Regions from separate parts of the Geobacillus sp. FSL K6-0789 genome, predicted to be linked through region 1. Evidence: predicted binding sites of a transcription regulator. Region 1 holds the regulator's gene; each other region holds the start of a gene.
The links. The regulator Rex, encoded in region 1, represses fermentation and respiration genes when NADH is low (regulators of the CRP and FNR family bind a similar motif). The targets are predictions, from matches to a motif close to TTGTGAAATATTTCACAA.

Region 1 (4,216 bases):
GCTGGCCAGCTCGCTTCTGTTTGCTCTCGCCCACATGGAGCCGGAGCATTTGCTTTTGTACACATCCATGGGGATGGTGTTCGCCTTTTTATACGCCAAAACCGGACGCATTTTCGTGCCGATGTTCGCCCATGTAGCAATGAACACGTTTGTCGTTGCCGTTCAAATTTTGTTGGCTGATGAATTGGAAAACATGATGCGCCAAGCGGAACTGCCGCTGGCCATTTGGAGGATTTGGCTATGACGCGCCATCCGCGGCTGTTTTCTGTTCCGTATTTCATCTTGGGCTTCCTGTTTACGTATTTGGCGATCGAAAGCGTTCATGAAACGATTTGGAACGTCTCAACCATCGCGTTGGCGGCGCTGGCCGCTTTTGATTTCGGCACCGCCTTTCGCTTGTTCTTCACACCGAGACAATAAAACCCTCCCCATTGGGGGAGGGTTTTTGCCTGGCGCCGTATGAACCGTCCTCTTGATGCTGCCCTCAATATGGATCGCCGCTTCCTTCCTCCGCCGCTAATTGCGCCTTTCGATAGCCGATTTTGGCAACCCAGATGCTCCCCTCATACAAAAGCGTCAGTGGAATCATGACGATCACTTGCGACAACACATCCGGCGGCGTAATGGCGGCCGCTAAAATAAGCAGCGCCAAATACGCATACTTGCGGATGCGAACAAGAAGCTGCGGCGTAATAAGCCCTAAGCGGGTGAAAAACAGGACAACAATCGGCAGCTGAAACACGATGCCAAACGGCAGCACGAGCTGCAGCAAAAACTGAAAATATTCATTAATGCCGATCATCTGTTGAATGCCGAGCCGTTCCGCCAGCTGATTCATAAACCGGACGACAAATGGAAACAAGACGAAATACGCAAAACCAACCCCGGCTAAAAATAGAATGATCGATGCTGGAATGTAGCTGAGCGTTGCTTTCCGCTCTTTTTCATACAGCCCCGGACTGACAAACGCCCAAATTTGATACAACAGCACCGGAGCAGTCAGTACAGCGGCGATGACAAAGGCAAACTGAAAATACACTTTAATCGGATCGGTGAGGCGGAACGCGTTCATCGTCAGCTGTTTCGCTTCCGCAGTGTGCTGCAAATACACAATGACGTCATCGACAAAAAAGAAGCTGGCTACAAGCGCCGCAACGAAAAAGAGAAGCACGATGATCAGCCGTTTCCGCAGCTCTCCGAGGTGTTCATACACGGACATTTCTTTGTCATTCATCGTTTCCCCATCCTGCCTTGTCATCGGTCGGTTTTCGTTTCTTCGTCATCAGCGAGCCCTTTTGTGGCGTCTTTAAACTCGCGAAGCGACTGGCCGAACGACCGCCCCAACTCCGGCAGCTTTTTCGTGCCAAACAGCAACAAAATGACAAGAACGAGCAACAAATATTTCATGTGTTGTTCTCTCCTTTTTACGATGGCGATGGATAGTTTTTCAAAAAATAGACGAGCGACTGCAGCTCAATGGCTAAATCGATATGATGGACACGAATATGGTTCGGCACGTTCAACCGCGCCGGAGTAAAGTTTAAAATGCCTTTAATTCCTTGCGCGACAAGGCGGTCGGTCAGCGCTTGAGCCGCGGCGGCCGGCACGGTTAAAATCGCGATCGGAATGTCGCCGCGAAGCCGCTCCTCCAGCTCATCGAGATGATAGACCGGCACCCCGCCGACTGTCGTTCCGACCTTCCGTTCATCGACATCAAACGCCATGACAATTTTCGTGTTGTTATTTTTCGAAAAGTTGTAGTTTAAAAAGGCGGTGCCTAAATTGCCGACGCCAAACAAGGCGACTTCGGTCACCTCATCCTCTTCAAGCGTCTGGCGGAAAAACGACAACAAATAATTGACATTATACCCGTATCCCTTTTTGCCAAGCGCGCCAAAATACGAAAAGTCGCGGCGAATTGTCGCCGGATCGACTTTCACCGCCTCGCTCAGCTCGGCGGAGGACACGCGCTGCTTCCCTGAGGCATGTAAATTTTTCAAAAACCGATAGTATAACGGCAGACGCTTGGCAGTCGCCTGCGGGATTTTCGGTTGTTCGTTGCTCATCGTTTCATCCCCCAGCTAATCGGTTTTCCGTCGATAATGGCCGGACTTCCCGCCCGTTTTTTCGACCAAATACGTTGGACCGATCGTCATTCCTTTATCGAGCGATTTGCACATGTCGTACACAGTCAATGCGCATACCGAAGCCGCCGTCAGCGCTTCCATCTCCACTCCTGTGCTCCCTTTCGTTTTGACCGTCACGGTAATCACAAGTTTATACGCTTCCGCCTCTTTTTCCCAAGCAAAGGCAATATCGACGCCTTTTAACATAAGCGGATGGCACATCGGAATAAGATCGGCCGTTTTTTTCGCCGCCATGACCCCGGCCACCTGGGCTACCGCCAGCACATCACCTTTCTCAATGGCATTGTTCGTCATCTTTTCGTAAATCTCTTCATTGACGGTGACGCTCGTTCTCGCCACCGCTATCCTGATCGTATCTTCCTTGTTCGTAATGTCGACCATTTTCGCCCGGCCTTGTTCATTGAAATGCGTAAACGATGACAAGACAATCTCCTCCATTTATCACTATACACCATTTTTCGTTATCTGTCTTTGACCGTTTTCGCGACTTACGTTAAACTATTCGCGAGGTGACGGACATGATCATTTTGCAAGTGAATGGAATCACGAAATATTTTGGCGCTGACCTTATTTTATCGAATATAAAACTAGAAATACAGTCCCGCGCCCGCATTGCTCTTGTCGGCCGCAACGGCGCAGGCAAATCGACGCTGCTGAAGATCATCGCCGGCGAACTTTCTTCCGACAGCGGTGAAATCATCAAGCCAAGCCATATCAAAATCGGCTATTTGGCGCAAAACAGCGGGCTCGACTCGTCACGCTCCATTTGGGACGAGATGCTGGACGTATTCGCGCCGCTCCGGGCGATCGAAGCGCAGCTAGCAGAGCTCGGCGCCCAGCTTGGCGACCCGGATCTGCTCGCCGATCCGTCCCGCTACGAAAAAACGCTTCAAGCGTATGACAACTTGCAAGAGCAATACAAAGAACAAGGGGGCTATCAGTATGAAGCCGACATCCGCTCTGTTTTGCACGGGCTGCAATTTTCGTCATACGATTACCAAACAACGCCCGTTTCCTCGCTAAGCGGCGGACAGCGGACGCGGCTCGCCCTTGGAAAACTGCTGTTGGCCAAGCCGGACTTGCTTATTTTAGACGAGCCGACGAACCATTTGGACCTCGATACGCTCACATGGCTCGAGCAATATTTACAGGCATACCCCGGCGCCGTTCTGCTCGTTTCCCATGACCGCTACTTTTTGGACAAAGTCGTCACCGAAGTGTACGAGCTGTCCAACGCGACGCTTAAGCGGTATAGCGGCAATTACAGCCGCTATTTGGAGCTTCGGGCCGAGCAATACGAACAAGAGCTAAAACGATACGAAAAGCAACAGGAGGAAATCGCCCGCCTCGAAGACTTCATCCGGCGCAACATCGCCCGCGCCTCGACAACGAAACGGGCGCAAAGCCGGCGAAAGCAGCTCGAAAAAATGGAGCGGCTTGAACGCCCGGCCGGAGATGAAAAATCAGCTTCTTTTTCTTTTGCGATTGAGCGGCCGAGCGGCCATGAGGTGCTCACCGCAGAGCAATTGACCGCCGGCTATCGCGAAGGCGCACCGGTCATCCGCCAAATCAGCTTTCGCATAACACGGGGGGAGAGTGTCGCCTTGGTCGGACCAAACGGCATCGGCAAGTCGACATTGTTGAAGACGATCGCCGGAAAGCTCCCAGTCCAATCCGGAAAGCTCCGGTACGGTGCAAATGTGAAAATCGGCTATTACGACCAAAACCAGGCGGAACTGTCGACAAACAAACGAGTGCTCGACGAGTTGTGGGACGCCTACCCGGACAAAACCGAAAAAGAAATTCGCACCGTGCTCGGCAACTTTTTGTTTTCCGGCGACGACGTCTTAAAACCGGTTTCCGCCTTAAGCGGCGGAGAGAAAGCACGCCTGGCGCTCGCCAAACTCATGCTGCAAAAAGCCAACGTTCTCTTGTTGGATGAACCGACCAACCATCTCGACCTTGACAGCAAAGAGATGCTCGAGCAGGCGCTTGTCGACTATCCGGGAACGATCTTGTTCGTCTCCCACGACCGCTATTTCATTAATCGCATCGCGACAAAGCTGTTT
Region 2 (4,216 bases), 670 kb from region 1:
CACGTTGGCCACGACGTGCCTGTTATACGGGTATCAGCTGAAAAAGGACGCCATTGACGAAGAAGTGGTGCGCATGGCCGCAGAGGAAATGGGGTATTAGCACGAAAGGGGCCGAATCGGCCTCTTTTGTGCTTTCTCTTTTCCATAGGTCCATCAGGCGCGCTGGAAATCTTCATCTGAAAGAGCGTGCAAACGTTCCGAAAGAATGTGCAAAATCCGGAACAATCCGCAAAAATTTTGCACATTATTTCCGAATCCGCCTGAAATAATTTGAAAAAGGGATTCTGAAATAATGTGCTAGTTTACAGTCATGCCCACCATTTGCGTGAGTTAAAAGGATTCATCGAACAGGGGCATACGTGGGCGATGCGCATGACCACGTTTCTGTTAGCCGCCAAGCAAGCCGTCGAAGCCCATCACGGTGCACTTTCCGAAGAAGAAGCGAGACGGTGGGAACGAGTGTATGATCGCATCCTAGAAAGAGCACAACACCGATTAGAAACGATGACGCCTCTTCCGAAAAAAGCACTCGCTTTTGTTCGACGCCTTCAAAAACGAAAGGAAGAAGCGCTGCGTTTCTTACGTGAAGTACATGTTCCCTTTGACAACAACCAAGCCGAACGCGATCTTCGCATGGTCAAAGTCAAAGAGAACATTTCGGGTACGTTTCGCGAAGAAACATTCGCGCAGTCGTTTTGCATCGCAAGAAGCATCGTTTCCACACTGACGAAACACGAAAAAAACGTGTGGGATTCGTTATGTCTTCTGTTGGCAGGCGAAACGATCGATCGAGTTCTTTCCGCTACCTAGGGCATTTTCTATGACCGAAATGCCCTATTTGTGCTGGGCTTTTTTATACACTAGCACTGGGGTGAATAGTTACAAAAATTTTACAAGCGGACTGAAAAATATAAAATCGAATGAGTGAAAGAAACCATGATGCCCCATCGGAACCATTCGCTGAGGATTTGTTGCCGCATGAACCGGAAAAAGAAATAGAGGTTTCTTTAGCGCGGGGAGCAAAAAATCCTCGTCTTTAAACATGTGCAGGCGAAAGAAATGCGTCAAACGATGTTATTGACGGTTGTTTGTTATTATGTTTTTCAGTTGTTCCGTTATTTGACTTATATTAGAACAACTATTTCTGAAATTGCAACGGTGATTTTTTTAGTAAACGGTTACAAATAAAAATGTTGACATTTATTTTAACTTTTTCATCGATATGTTGAAAAATAGATGGGAAAGGCGTATGTTATATACTGTAGATGAGCAAATTCACTGACATAAATTGACAACTAAACAAAAAAGGAGACATGAACCGGACTCCTTGGGTAAAATAGATGTGTTCAAAACCCATTCACACAAGGAGGTTCATGTCTCATGAATAGATTAGCACATCACCAAGGAATCCACAAGTTTTTCTTCACGCTGGGGTTGACGCTGCAGCTTTCCAAACCGGTCATCAAGCATCTCATTCATATTGTCGATGCCTTGACCACCAAGGGATTCTCGGGAACATTGACTGATATTCATTACTGGAGCTTTCATCCGAATCATCGAACGACGCTCCGTCACTTTTTCACGAAAAGCCCTTGGAACGAGGAAAGGCTGCTTGGGAAGCTTCAAGAGTGGATCCTTTCCCAGGTCGAACGACTGGCCAAACGGAAGAATCAACCCCTTTTTGTTTCGATTGATGATACGATTTGCCAAAAAACAAAGCCTTCGTCACGGGCTGTGCACGCCATTCAAGGGTGCGACTGGCACTACTCGCATAAAGATCATCAATCGGTCTGGGGGCATTCGCTCGTTTGGCTGATGGTGCACACCTTCACGCAGGCGTTCCCATTTGCGTTCCGCCTGTATGACAAGAAAGCGGGAAAAAGCAAGATCGACCTGGCGATCGAGATGCTTTCCTCGCTCAAGGTGAAGCGGGCTCAGCCGGTGTATGTGCTCATGGATTCGTGGTATCCGTCCAAAAAGCTCATTGAAGCCTGCTTGAAACAGGGATTCCATGTCATCGCGATGCTCAAGACGAACCGGATTCTCTACCCGAAAGGCATCGCCATCCAAGCCAAGCAGTTCGCCCGCTATATCGAGTCCAAAGACACCCGCCTCGTCACGGTGGGGCAGGAGCGTTATCGCGTGTATCGCTATGAGGGGGCCATCCATGGCCTCGATGACGCGGTGGTGCTGCTGGCTTGGAAGGCGGATCAGCCGATGGCGCCGGAACATCTTCATTGCATCTTGAGCACCGACCGGGAACTCGGGGACGAAGACATCTTGCGTTACTACGCCCAGCGCTGGACGATCGAGTGCTTTTTCCGGCAGGCGAAAGATCAACTGAAGCTGGATGGATACCGCGTTCGCCACATTCGGGCGGTGAAACGGTATTGGGCGGTGGTGCTGCTCTCCTGCGTGTACAGCATCGCCGAATCCCGACAAAACCTCTCCACCGGGCTGGAGCTTCTTCGGTCGCGGAAAGACCACAGCGTCGTCGAGTTCATTTATGACGCTGCGAAGCAAGATATTCCCATTGATGTGATCAAAAAACAGCTCCGTATCGCGTAAGGGGTACCCTGTTTGTCTCTTAAGGCATGGGAATTATTGTAATGAAAAATGCTCATCTACAGTTATATATCGTAAATAATGTGAAAAAAATCACAAAGTAAATGAAAGAGAAGTGTCGGAGAGATGGAAGCAGTTCAAAAATGTAAAGAGTTAGCTTTAAAAAAACGCGCCATTCTAGATCGCTCTCTTGTTCAATATATGATGCGGGCTGCTTTGGCAGGGGTGTACATCGGATTTGCGCTTGTTCTTTGTTTTCGTGTAGGGGAATTTTTCCGTGAAGCGAATTCTCCTGCTACGTATTTAGTAAGCGGTATTTTTTTCGGAATCGCCTTAGTATTAATTATGTATGGTGAGGCAGAACTATTTACTGGCAATACGATGTATTTTACAATCAGCACCTTGCAAAAAGAAACGACAATCAAAGATATGTTGCGAAATTGGCTTGCATGTTATACCGGCAATTTATTAGGAGCTGTGTTTTTTGCTTTTCTTATTTCGCAATCCGGCGTTTTTGATCATATTTCACAAGATCACTTATTATTTCTTGTGGCGGAGAAAAAAATACACGCAACAACGATGCAGCTCTTTTTTAAAGGAATTCTCTGTAACTGGCTTGTTTGTTTAGCGATTTTTATTCCAATGCAAATGAAAGAGGATATGGCAAAAGTTTTTTCGATGATTCTTATTGTTTTTATCTTTTTTGCCTCTGGATACGAACACTCCATTGCCAATTTAGGCCTGTTTTCCCTTGCATTAGCCCTCCCTCATCCAGCGGCGATCGACCTAGCAGGAGTAATACATAACATTATTCCTGTTACACTAGGCAATATTGTCGGTGGCGCCTTATTTATGGGAGCATTGTATACGTATTTGACATCGCAAAACGAAGTTCACGTTTCAGACAAATAACCCATTGGATATTTGTTTCATAAAAAGAAAATATTAGGTTCATCACCAAAAGATGTACTTGACTTTTAAAGACAAACGTGATAGCAATGTTGCTCAAAGAGACGTGTGGTATAAAAAGGAAAAATGCTGTTTTGATTTTCTCTATCATAATCGTCTTTCTTTGTCAAGTACACTTTGTGGCGAAGAGCCAATTTTTTACAATTAGAGATTATATTACAATGAAACTATTTAATCAATGTTTTACTAAAAAATTTTTTGCATTAACCAATAATTTAGTCTAATCGAACTTATATTTATGAAACTTATTTCTGAAATGTGATTAACGAATCATTACTATATAGACTCCCATGACAAAAAAATTTCGTCACCATCGGGAGGATGAAAACAACCTTCTGTCGAATGGTCTCCTTGCAGCTGGGGTCATGAGGTCGTTGTATCTATGGTACGTAAAAGTCCGATATATAGACGGACCCCAGTAGTCTGGTTCACTACGGAATGTCGCTCCTTTGGAATCAAATTCCGAAGGCTAGGCGGGTTCCGTTTTTTTGTCTTAAATGGTGTTTTCAGGATAGACGGCGGTAACATCCTTCGCTTTTATCGGTTGTACGTCATTGCCTGCCGCCTCTAAAATAGAATAGGAAATCGAATATCCATTGTAATGGAACGTGGCGTATTCTCCATCGACCATCTTTTTATAAAAGTTTGTCTCCAAAATGGTATTCTCTGTTTCCTCCTCCCT
Region 3 (4,216 bases), 480 kb from region 1:
GCGCTTCCGTCCTCCCATTGCTCTTTTTTCCAAATCGGCACGATTTGTTTGATCCGCTCAATAGCGTAGCGGTTCGCCTCATACGCTTCGGCGCGGTGCGGTGAAGAAACGGCGATGACGACGGCGATGTCGCCGATCTTAAGCCGCCCGATCCGGTGGGTGATCGCCGTTTTCGCCCCCGGCCATTTTTCGGCGATTTCCGCCCCGATTTGCGCGAGCATTTTCTCCGCCATCGACACGTACGCCTCATATTGCAAAAAGAGCGTCCGCTTGCCGTTCGTCCATTCGCGCACCGTGCCGGCAAAGACAGCGACCGCCCCCGCTTCCGGACGCATCACTTTTTTCATCACATCTTCGACCGAAATCGGCCGGTCGGTAATGGCAAACAACGGTTCGGTCATGTTCGTGTTCTCACCTCGTTCATGAGCCATGGAATATATTCATCATCATCGGCCAGCGAAAACACCGGATGCACTAGCGGCCCTTCGAGTGGCTCCCAGGCGATGACGGCGCGGATGTCGGCGAGGTGCTGGAGCGACGCCCAATCTTTCGCGGAGCGCACAAGCACGACTTTTGGATACCGATCTTGTTTGTAGCCTTCAACCAACACGAGATCGAGCCGAAGCGGCGCATAAAGCGCCAACACGTCATCCAACCGCCATAGCGGACGGCGGAGATGTAGCTGCAACAGCCCGTCCCCTTCCACCGCCGTTGCCACCGCCCCGGCCCGCTCATGGCGGACGGAATCGACACCTTCCGGCCGCGCGGGCTCGCCGCCATGGCCGTGATGCTTCACCGTCCCGACGCGCCATCCTTCCCGGACCGCGGCCGCCACCCATTTTTCCATCAACGTCGTCTTGCCGCTATGTTTATAGCCGACGACTTGCCAGACGTTCATTCGCTTGACCCCTCATCGTCATCCAAAAGCCACACGTCGACCTCATCGCCAACCGCAAACCCTCTCGTTCCGCCCGGCAGCACCATCAAGGCGTTCGCAAAGGCAAGCGAGGTGACGATGTTCGACTTGTCCATGCCGACCGGCTTCACGACAAGCCGACCGTCAACCGCCTCGACCCGGCTGCGCACGAAGCGGGTGAACGGGTTCGGCTTTGGAAACTCGGCGCCAAGGGTGGCTTTCGCTTTTTTCAAATACGGCTTGGCCGAAAACAGCCGCGTGCGCACGACCGGGCGGACGAACAGCTCATACCCGACGTAGCACGCCGACGGGTTTCCGGATAGACCGAACAGCAGCTTGCCATCAATCTCGGCGACGGTCGTCACGCTCCCCGGGCGCATGGCGATTTTGTTAAACAACACGTTCGCTCCGAGCCGCTTGTAAATGGCGGGCAAATAATCGAAATCCCCGACCGAGACGCCGCCGGTCGTAATGAGCATGTCCACTTGATCGAGCGCCTGGCGCACAGCGTGAAAACACGCATCGAGGTCGTCGGCGAGCTGGCCGAAATAAATCGGCTCGGCGCCGCTTTTGAACACCTGCGCCTCGATCATGTAGGCGTTGCTGTTGCGAATTTTTCCCGGCACAAGCGGTTCCGAGACGTCAAGCAGTTCGCTGCCGGTCGCAAAAATGCCGATGCGCGGCCGTTTTGCCACTTTCACCTCCGCATAGCCGAACGTCGCCAAGAGCGCCGCCACCCCGGGATTGATGCGCGTCCCTTTTTCGATGAGCGGCTGCCCTTTTTTCGCGTCTTCCCCTTGAAACGAAATATTGTCGCCAGGGCGGAACGGGCGTTTAATGGCCATATACGTTTTTCCATCCCGCTCGTACTGTTTGGCGAGCTCCAACATGACGACCGCATCGCACCCTTCCGGAATTTGCGCTCCGGTCATCAAGCGCACCGCTTGAAACGGACCGACGGGCTGTTTCGCCACTTGTCCGGCGCCGATCGTTTCAATGACTTCAAACTCGACCGGATGGTCAAGTCCCGCTCCTTCCGAGTCGGCGGCGCGAATGGCAAATCCGTCATACGGCGAGCGGTCAAACGGCGGCACGTCATGATCGGCGCGCAAATCTTCGGCCAAATAGCGGCCGTACGACTGGCGAAGCGGCACCGTCTCCTCTTCCCCTCTCCCGGCGTAATGCATCACCCGGGCGATGGCTTCCGCGACAGGAATCGGGGTTCGTCTTTCGACCATCTCTCCCTCTCCTTTCGATCATACGGCTGGCGGCAACCATATCGTTCTTTCAACGTTGTTGCCATTGGCAGCTGTTTTATGCCTTCTGCCAACTTTTCATCAACGACGCTCGCATCGGCAATATGCCGCAAAATCATCTCCCGCGTTTCGCCAAACAAAGCAGCGGACTGTTCGAGCTCTTGCATCACTTCATCCGCATAGCGGCATTGTTCTTGAATATAGTTTAGCACGTCTTGAGCCCGATTTTCGACTCGATCGATCAGCTGATTTCGTCTCTTTTATTGTACAGGAAAGAAGGGAGCCACTGTTGTGATGTTCATCACATTTCCTTGTTGTCTACTTTTTTCGTTTGTGTGAGCTGTGTCACAACGTTGACGTCCAAAACAAGGTATGCTGAAGCTGTAACGATTTGGTGATGGAGGGATCCGAAATGGAACAGCGGTTTACCGAACAATCGTTGATCGGCGATATTGTCACTCAATTTCCGAAAGCAGCGGATTTGTTTAAAGCGCGGCGCATTGATTTTTGCTGCGGCGGACAGCGCCCGTTAAAAGAAGCCATCGAAGAGCGCGGACTTGATGGCGAAGCGCTCCTTCGCGAGCTGAACACCCTTTATGCTGAAGCACAAAACAAGCCGACCGGAAACTGGAGCGAAGCGCCGCTAGCCGATTTGGTCGATCATATCATCAACACGCACCACCGCTATTTGAACGAGGAACTGCCGCAGCTCAGCCCGTATGTCACGAAAGTATTGCGCGTGCATGGCATGGACCATCCGCATCTGTCCCACGTGCATAAACTGTTTCATGAGTTAAAAACGGAGCTTGAGCAACATCTCATTAAAGAGGAAACGGGCGCATTCCCGCTCATTTTGCAATTTGCCGACAACCCGTCGCCGGAAAACCAGGAGGCGGTTGAGCGGGCCGTTCGCGAACTGGTCAATGAACATGACGCAGCCGGCGATTTGATGAAAGAAATTCGCGACATCACCAACGACTTCACCCCGCCGGAAGACGCGTGCGGCACGTACCGGCTCGTCTACAACCGACTCGCGGCGCTTGAAGACGATTTGTTTACCCACATCCATTTGGAAAACAACATCCTCTTCCCGCGCGTGTTGGCGGCGGTGAAGGCATAAGCAGACGAATCCATTCCCCTATTTCTAAGGTAAAGGCAGGCGCATCGAGCGATAAAAAGCAGGGCTGCTTCTTTGACGAAAAGAGCAGCCCCGTTTCTTTGTTATCCCCCAATATACGACATTTCAATTTTCGGGCGCTGTTTCGCTGTCTCTGCCGTCCGTTCTTCCGAATAGCGGTCTGTCCGCTCGCTCCAAATGGCGGCGATCAGCGCCTTCAGCTCTTCTTTCCCCGCGCCGGCGCGCAGTTTGTCTTTCAACGACACGCCCTCAGAAGCAAACAAACACGTGTACAGCTTGCCATCGGCGGAAATGCGCGCCCTCGTGCAGCTTTGGCAAAACGTTTCCGTCACTGAGGCGATAAAGCCGACTTCCACCTCCGTGCCGACGTAGCGGTAGCGGCTCGCCACTTCGCCGAAGTACGCTTTTTCAACCGGTTCAAGAGGGTGCATGGCGTTGATTTGTTCATACATCTCTTTTTTCGTCACGACATGGGAATAATCCCAGCCGTTCGTTGTGCCGACATCCATAAATTCAATCAAGCGGAGCGGAATGCCCAAGTCTTTAAAGTAGGCCGCCATCGGCACGATTTGCGAGTCGTTCCATCCTTTTTTGACGACCGTGTTCACTTTTACTCCAAGCCCCGCCGCCAGGGCGGCTTCGATGCCTTTCAACACCGGGGCAGAGCCGATGCCAATGCCGTTCATTTTTCGGAAAATGTCATCATCCAACGCATCCAAACTGACGTTGACGCGCTTCAACCCGGCTTCTTTCAACCGCTGCGCCCATTTCACCAAATGAACGCCGTTGGTCGTCAATCCAATATCGCGCAGGCCAGGGAGCGCGGACAGCCGCTCAATGAGCGCATCGAGGTCGCGCCGAAGCAACGGCTCGCCGCCGGTCAGGCGGATTTTTTCAACGCCAAGC
Region 4 (4,216 bases), 1.4 Mb from region 1:
CGCGGTGGCGGCCATCGAGCGCATACAAATCGGCAAGAAGCAAATAGCACATATCGCCGCGCTCCGGGTCATCGAGACCGGCGCAAATCACCTGTTCGGCGCGCTTCCGGTCGCCGGTCTCGATATAAAAATAGCCCCACTTGTCATGCATCGGCGCCGTCTCATAGCGGGCAACCACATCCATCCATTCGTGCGCCTCATCGATCCGCTGCATATCCAATAAAGCGCGCACCAACGCAAACGCCGCCCGGGCGATCGCTTCCCTCGGCTCCTCCACCCGGCCATCGAGCGCGGCGGTCAGGCGCGGAGTGAGCGCCTCTTCCACATCGAGCGGCCGGCGTTGATCGAGCCATTCGTCGCACAACCATGCGAGCGTCTGCAGCGTGTTGAACTTCCGGTGGGCGTACCGGGCGACAAGCCCGCTATGCCGGTACATAAGCGCGTAGTCGAACAGGCGGACAAGCGTCCGAAACGGTTCGATCTCGTCCCACGAAGCCATGAGCGGCCGCCATTGAAACAATCCCATATTTTCTAAATGCGGCCGCACCTGGGCAAGGGCATCCACGATTCGTTTTTCTTCAACGAGCAATGCGATCGGTTTGATATGATTCATACAAAGAAAACTCCCTTATTCTTTTTCCAGCTATTTATTAAGTGTAGAACAAGCCCGGCAAAACAGCCACATATTTTTTCACAAAAATACCGACAAACAAAAAATGGCCTCTCCTTTGAACAGGATCAGCCATATACCGATTCGTTTTATCCGGCGTGCTTGGCGAAAAATTCGAGAGACCGTTCAATAATCATCGGTTGGTCGTAATCGAGCGTCGCCACATGGTAGCTGTTTCGGAGGCGGACGATCTCTTTCTCCGTCGATGAAATACCTTGAAAGATGATGTCGGCGTTTCCCGGCGGCACGACGTGATCTTCGTCAGAGACAAAAATCAACGCCGGACAGACGATGCGATCGAGTTTCGCTTTTGTCTGTGCCATCAGCCTAGCCAGCTGAAGAAGAGAAGCGGTCGGCGTTTTCTCGTATGCCAGCTCTTTCACATCCGGATTTTTCAAGTCCGAACCGATCGAATCCAGATACCTCGGCAGCTCGCCCCCGCACCTCTTTTTTCCTTTTTTTGATCGGACGCCGTTACCACATCGACAACCATGACCACCACCATTCGTGAAACAAGCCGTTGACGCCAAAATAGACGAATGCGATCCAAGCGATGCCAACCAATGCTTTCTCCATCCCTTTTCCCGTCCGATAGAGCGGCACTTTCCACCGCTTGGACGAAAACGGCCAAAACAGCGGCACCCCTTGAACAGAAAAAAAGTCTTCCACAATATGAAACAAGTAGCCGAGCACGAGCCCAGCGGTAAACGGCGACGCCGAGTCGCGCCAGACGAGGGCGGCAAGCACCCCCCAGACGATGAGCGAATGCGTCATGCCGCGATGGCCGAACGCTTCTTTTACTTTCCCCGCGACGCCGAACGAACGGCGGCCGACGTATGACGACGGCTCGTCAATGTCAGGAAGAAGGCTGCCGATGACAAGCCCCACCGTATAGGCGGCGGTAAACGGCAGCTTTGTATGCGCGGCCGCCGCCGCGCCGAGGCATAATGTGGCAATGACATGGCTGGAGTATCGCAACGAAATCCCCTCAAACTTTTATCGTTTTCCCCATTATACCACAGAAAAGAATATTCGTTCGTTTTTTGACGGATTTGTGACAATGATGCCAAGTGTGACAAAGTTAACATCGCGTTATTAACATCATGGCTATAGTTAAAAGTACACAACGCTAATAAGGAGTGAAGCAAATGAAACGAAAACGATCTCCGTTCATCAACCGTTTCAAATATATTCGGCCGATCGAGCGCCAAGCCGACGGCCATAGCGAAACAACCTACGGCGACCGCGCCTGGGAAGATGCATACCGTCGCCGCTGGCAGCACGACAAAGTCGTCCGCTCGACCCATGGCGTCAACTGCACGGGGTCGTGCAGCTGGAACATTTACGTCAAAAACGGCATCGTCACCTGGGAAGGACAGCAGCTCGACTATCCGTCGACCGGGCCGGATATGCCGGACTTTGAACCGCGCGGCTGCCCGCGCGGCGCGAGCTTCTCATGGTATATGTACAGCCCGCTGCGCGTCAAATACCCGTATGTCCGCGGCATCTTGCTTGACATGTGGCGCGAGGCGCTCTCCCATCATCCAAACAACCCGCTTGAGGCGTGGAAAAGCATCGTTGAAGACCGCGAAAAAGCGAAGCGCTACAAACAGGCGCGCGGGAAGGGCGGATTCGTGCGCGTCAGCTGGGATGAAGCATTGACGCTTGTCGCCGCTTCTTTATTGTATACGGTCGTCAAATACGGCCCGGACCGCAACGTCGGCTTCTCCCCGATTCCAGCCATGTCGATGGTCAGCCATGCCGCCGGATCGCGCTTCATGCAGCTGATGGGCGGGCCGATGTTAAGCTTCTATGATTGGTACGCCGACTTGCCGCCGGCGTCGCCGCAAATTTGGGGCGACCAAACGGACGTGCCGGAGTCAAGCGACTGGTACAACGCCGGCTACATCATCACCTGGGGCTCGAACGTCCCGCTCACCCGGACTCCGGACGCTCACTTTTTAGCCGAAGTGCGCTACCGCGGCACGAAAGTCGTCTCCGTCAGCCCAGATTACGCCGAGTCGACAAAATTCGCCGACGACTGGCTGTCGGTGAAGCAAGGGACGGACGGCGCCTTGGCGATGGCGATGGGACATGTTATTTTAAACGAATATTACGTCAAACGGACCGTTCCATATTTTGAACGATATGCCAAAATGTACACCGATTTTCCGTTTGTCGTCACCTTAAAACAAAACGGCGGCACATGGACGGCCGGCCGCTTCTTGTTGGCGAAAGACCTTGGCAAACAAACGAACAATGCCGAATGGAAGCCGGTCATCTATGATGAAAACACCGACTCGTTTGTCGTGCCGAATGGAACGATCGGCGCTCGCTGGGAAGACAAAGGAAAATGGAACTTGCGTCTTGTTGATGAGGAAACAGAACAGCCTCTTGAGCCACGCCTGTCGTTTTTAGGGAGCGAAGATGAAGTCATCTCGATCCAGCTTCCATATTTCACCGCTGAGGGCGGAAAAACGATCGAACGCGCGGTTCCAGTGAAAAAAGTGCAAACCGTAACAGGAGACGTTTACGTCACGACCGTCTATGATTTGATTTTGGCCAACTACGGCATTGACCGCGGCATCGGCGGCACAGTCGCCCGCTCGTACGATGACGAGGTGCCATTCACGCCAGCATGGCAAGAAGCGATCACCGGCGTCGACCGCGAACTCGTCGTGAAAATCGCCCGTGAGTTTGCCGACAACGCGATCGACACAAACGGCCGGTCGATGATCATCGTCGGCGCTGGGATCAACCATTGGTTCAACTCCGATACGATTTACCGCGCCGTCTTGAACCTTGTCTTGTTCGTCGGCGCCCAAGGGGTGAATGGCGGCGGTTGGGCCCATTACGTCGGGCAGGAAAAGCTGCGGCCGGTGGAAGGATGGCAGACAATCGCCACCGCTCGCGACTGGGTCGGACCAGCGAAATTGCAAAACGGCACGTCATTCTTTTACTTTGCGACCGACCAATGGCGCTATGAAGAGCGGCCGGTCGATGAGCTCATCTCACCGCTGGCCAAAAAAGCGCGCTATTCACACCCTGGCGATTACAACGTCTTGGCCGCGCGGCTTGGCTGGCTGCCGTCGTACCCGACGTTTAACAAAAACGGCATCGAGCTGTATAACGAAGCAGTAAGCCATGGAGCCCGCACGCCGGAAGAGATCGGCGCCTACGTCGCGAAACAGCTGAAAAAGAAAGAATTGCAGTTTGCGATCGAGGATCCGGACAACGAGGCGAATTTTCCGCGCAACTTGATCGTCTGGCGCGCCAACTTAATCTCAAGCTCCGGCAAAGGGCACGAATACTTCTTAAAACATTTGCTTGGCACGACGAACGGCTTGTTAAACGATGACCGCGACAGCCTGCGCCCGGAAGAAATCCGCTGGCGCGATGAAGCGCCGGAAGGCAAGCTTGATCTGCTTGTCAACTTGGACTTCCGCATGGCCGGCACAGCGCTCTACTCCGATGTCGTCCTGCCGGCAGCGACATGGTATGAAAAACATGACTTAAGCAGCACGGATATGCATCCGTTCATCCATC

Region 2: the regulator Rex is predicted to act here: its motif matches at 2,647-2,664, upstream of NSQ51_RS04885 (formate/nitrite transporter family protein).
Region 3: the regulator Rex is predicted to act here: its motif matches at 2,462-2,479, upstream of ric (iron-sulfur cluster repair di-iron protein).
Region 4: the regulator Rex is predicted to act here: its motif matches at 1,741-1,758, upstream of NSQ51_RS08645 (nitrate reductase subunit alpha).

What each region holds. Positions count from the first base shown of each region.
Region 1 covers NZ_CP151966.1:255,735-259,950, reverse strand. The annotation lists gene NSQ51_RS01445 (type II CAAX endopeptidase family protein) at 1-244, shown strand, start outside; gene NSQ51_RS01440 (YdiK family protein) at 241-420, shown strand; gene tatC (twin-arginine translocase subunit TatC) at 485-1,234, opposite strand; gene tatA (twin-arginine translocase TatA/TatE family subunit) at 1,255-1,407, opposite strand; gene NSQ51_RS01425 (redox-sensing transcriptional repressor Rex) at 1,425-2,066, opposite strand; gene moaC (cyclic pyranopterin monophosphate synthase MoaC) at 2,082-2,570, opposite strand; gene NSQ51_RS01415 (ABC-F family ATP-binding cassette domain-containing protein) at 2,666-4,216, shown strand, end outside.
Region 2 covers NZ_CP151966.1:923,720-927,935, reverse strand. The annotation lists gene NSQ51_RS04900 (AAA family ATPase) at 1-100, shown strand, start outside; partial or broken gene NSQ51_RS04895 (transposase) at 310-810, shown strand; gene NSQ51_RS04890 (IS701 family transposase) at 1,381-2,568, shown strand; gene NSQ51_RS04885 (formate/nitrite transporter family protein) at 2,692-3,477, shown strand; gene NSQ51_RS04880 (hypothetical protein) at 4,028-4,216, opposite strand, start outside.
Region 3 covers NZ_CP151966.1:738,662-742,877, reverse strand. The annotation lists gene NSQ51_RS03905 (molybdenum cofactor biosynthesis protein MoaE) at 1-401, opposite strand, end outside; gene mobB (molybdopterin-guanine dinucleotide biosynthesis protein B) at 398-898, opposite strand; gene glp (gephyrin-like molybdotransferase Glp) at 895-2,154, opposite strand; gene NSQ51_RS03890 (hypothetical protein) at 2,103-2,384, opposite strand; gene ric (iron-sulfur cluster repair di-iron protein) at 2,585-3,292, shown strand; gene moaA (GTP 3',8-cyclase MoaA) at 3,394-4,216, opposite strand, start outside.
Region 4 covers NZ_CP151966.1:1,656,835-1,661,050, reverse strand. The annotation lists gene NSQ51_RS08660 (bacteriocin-processing peptidase family protein) at 1-613, opposite strand, end outside; partial or broken gene NSQ51_RS08655 (alpha/beta hydrolase) at 760-1,110, opposite strand; gene NSQ51_RS08650 (metal-dependent hydrolase) at 1,145-1,648, opposite strand; gene NSQ51_RS08645 (nitrate reductase subunit alpha) at 1,819-4,216, shown strand, end outside.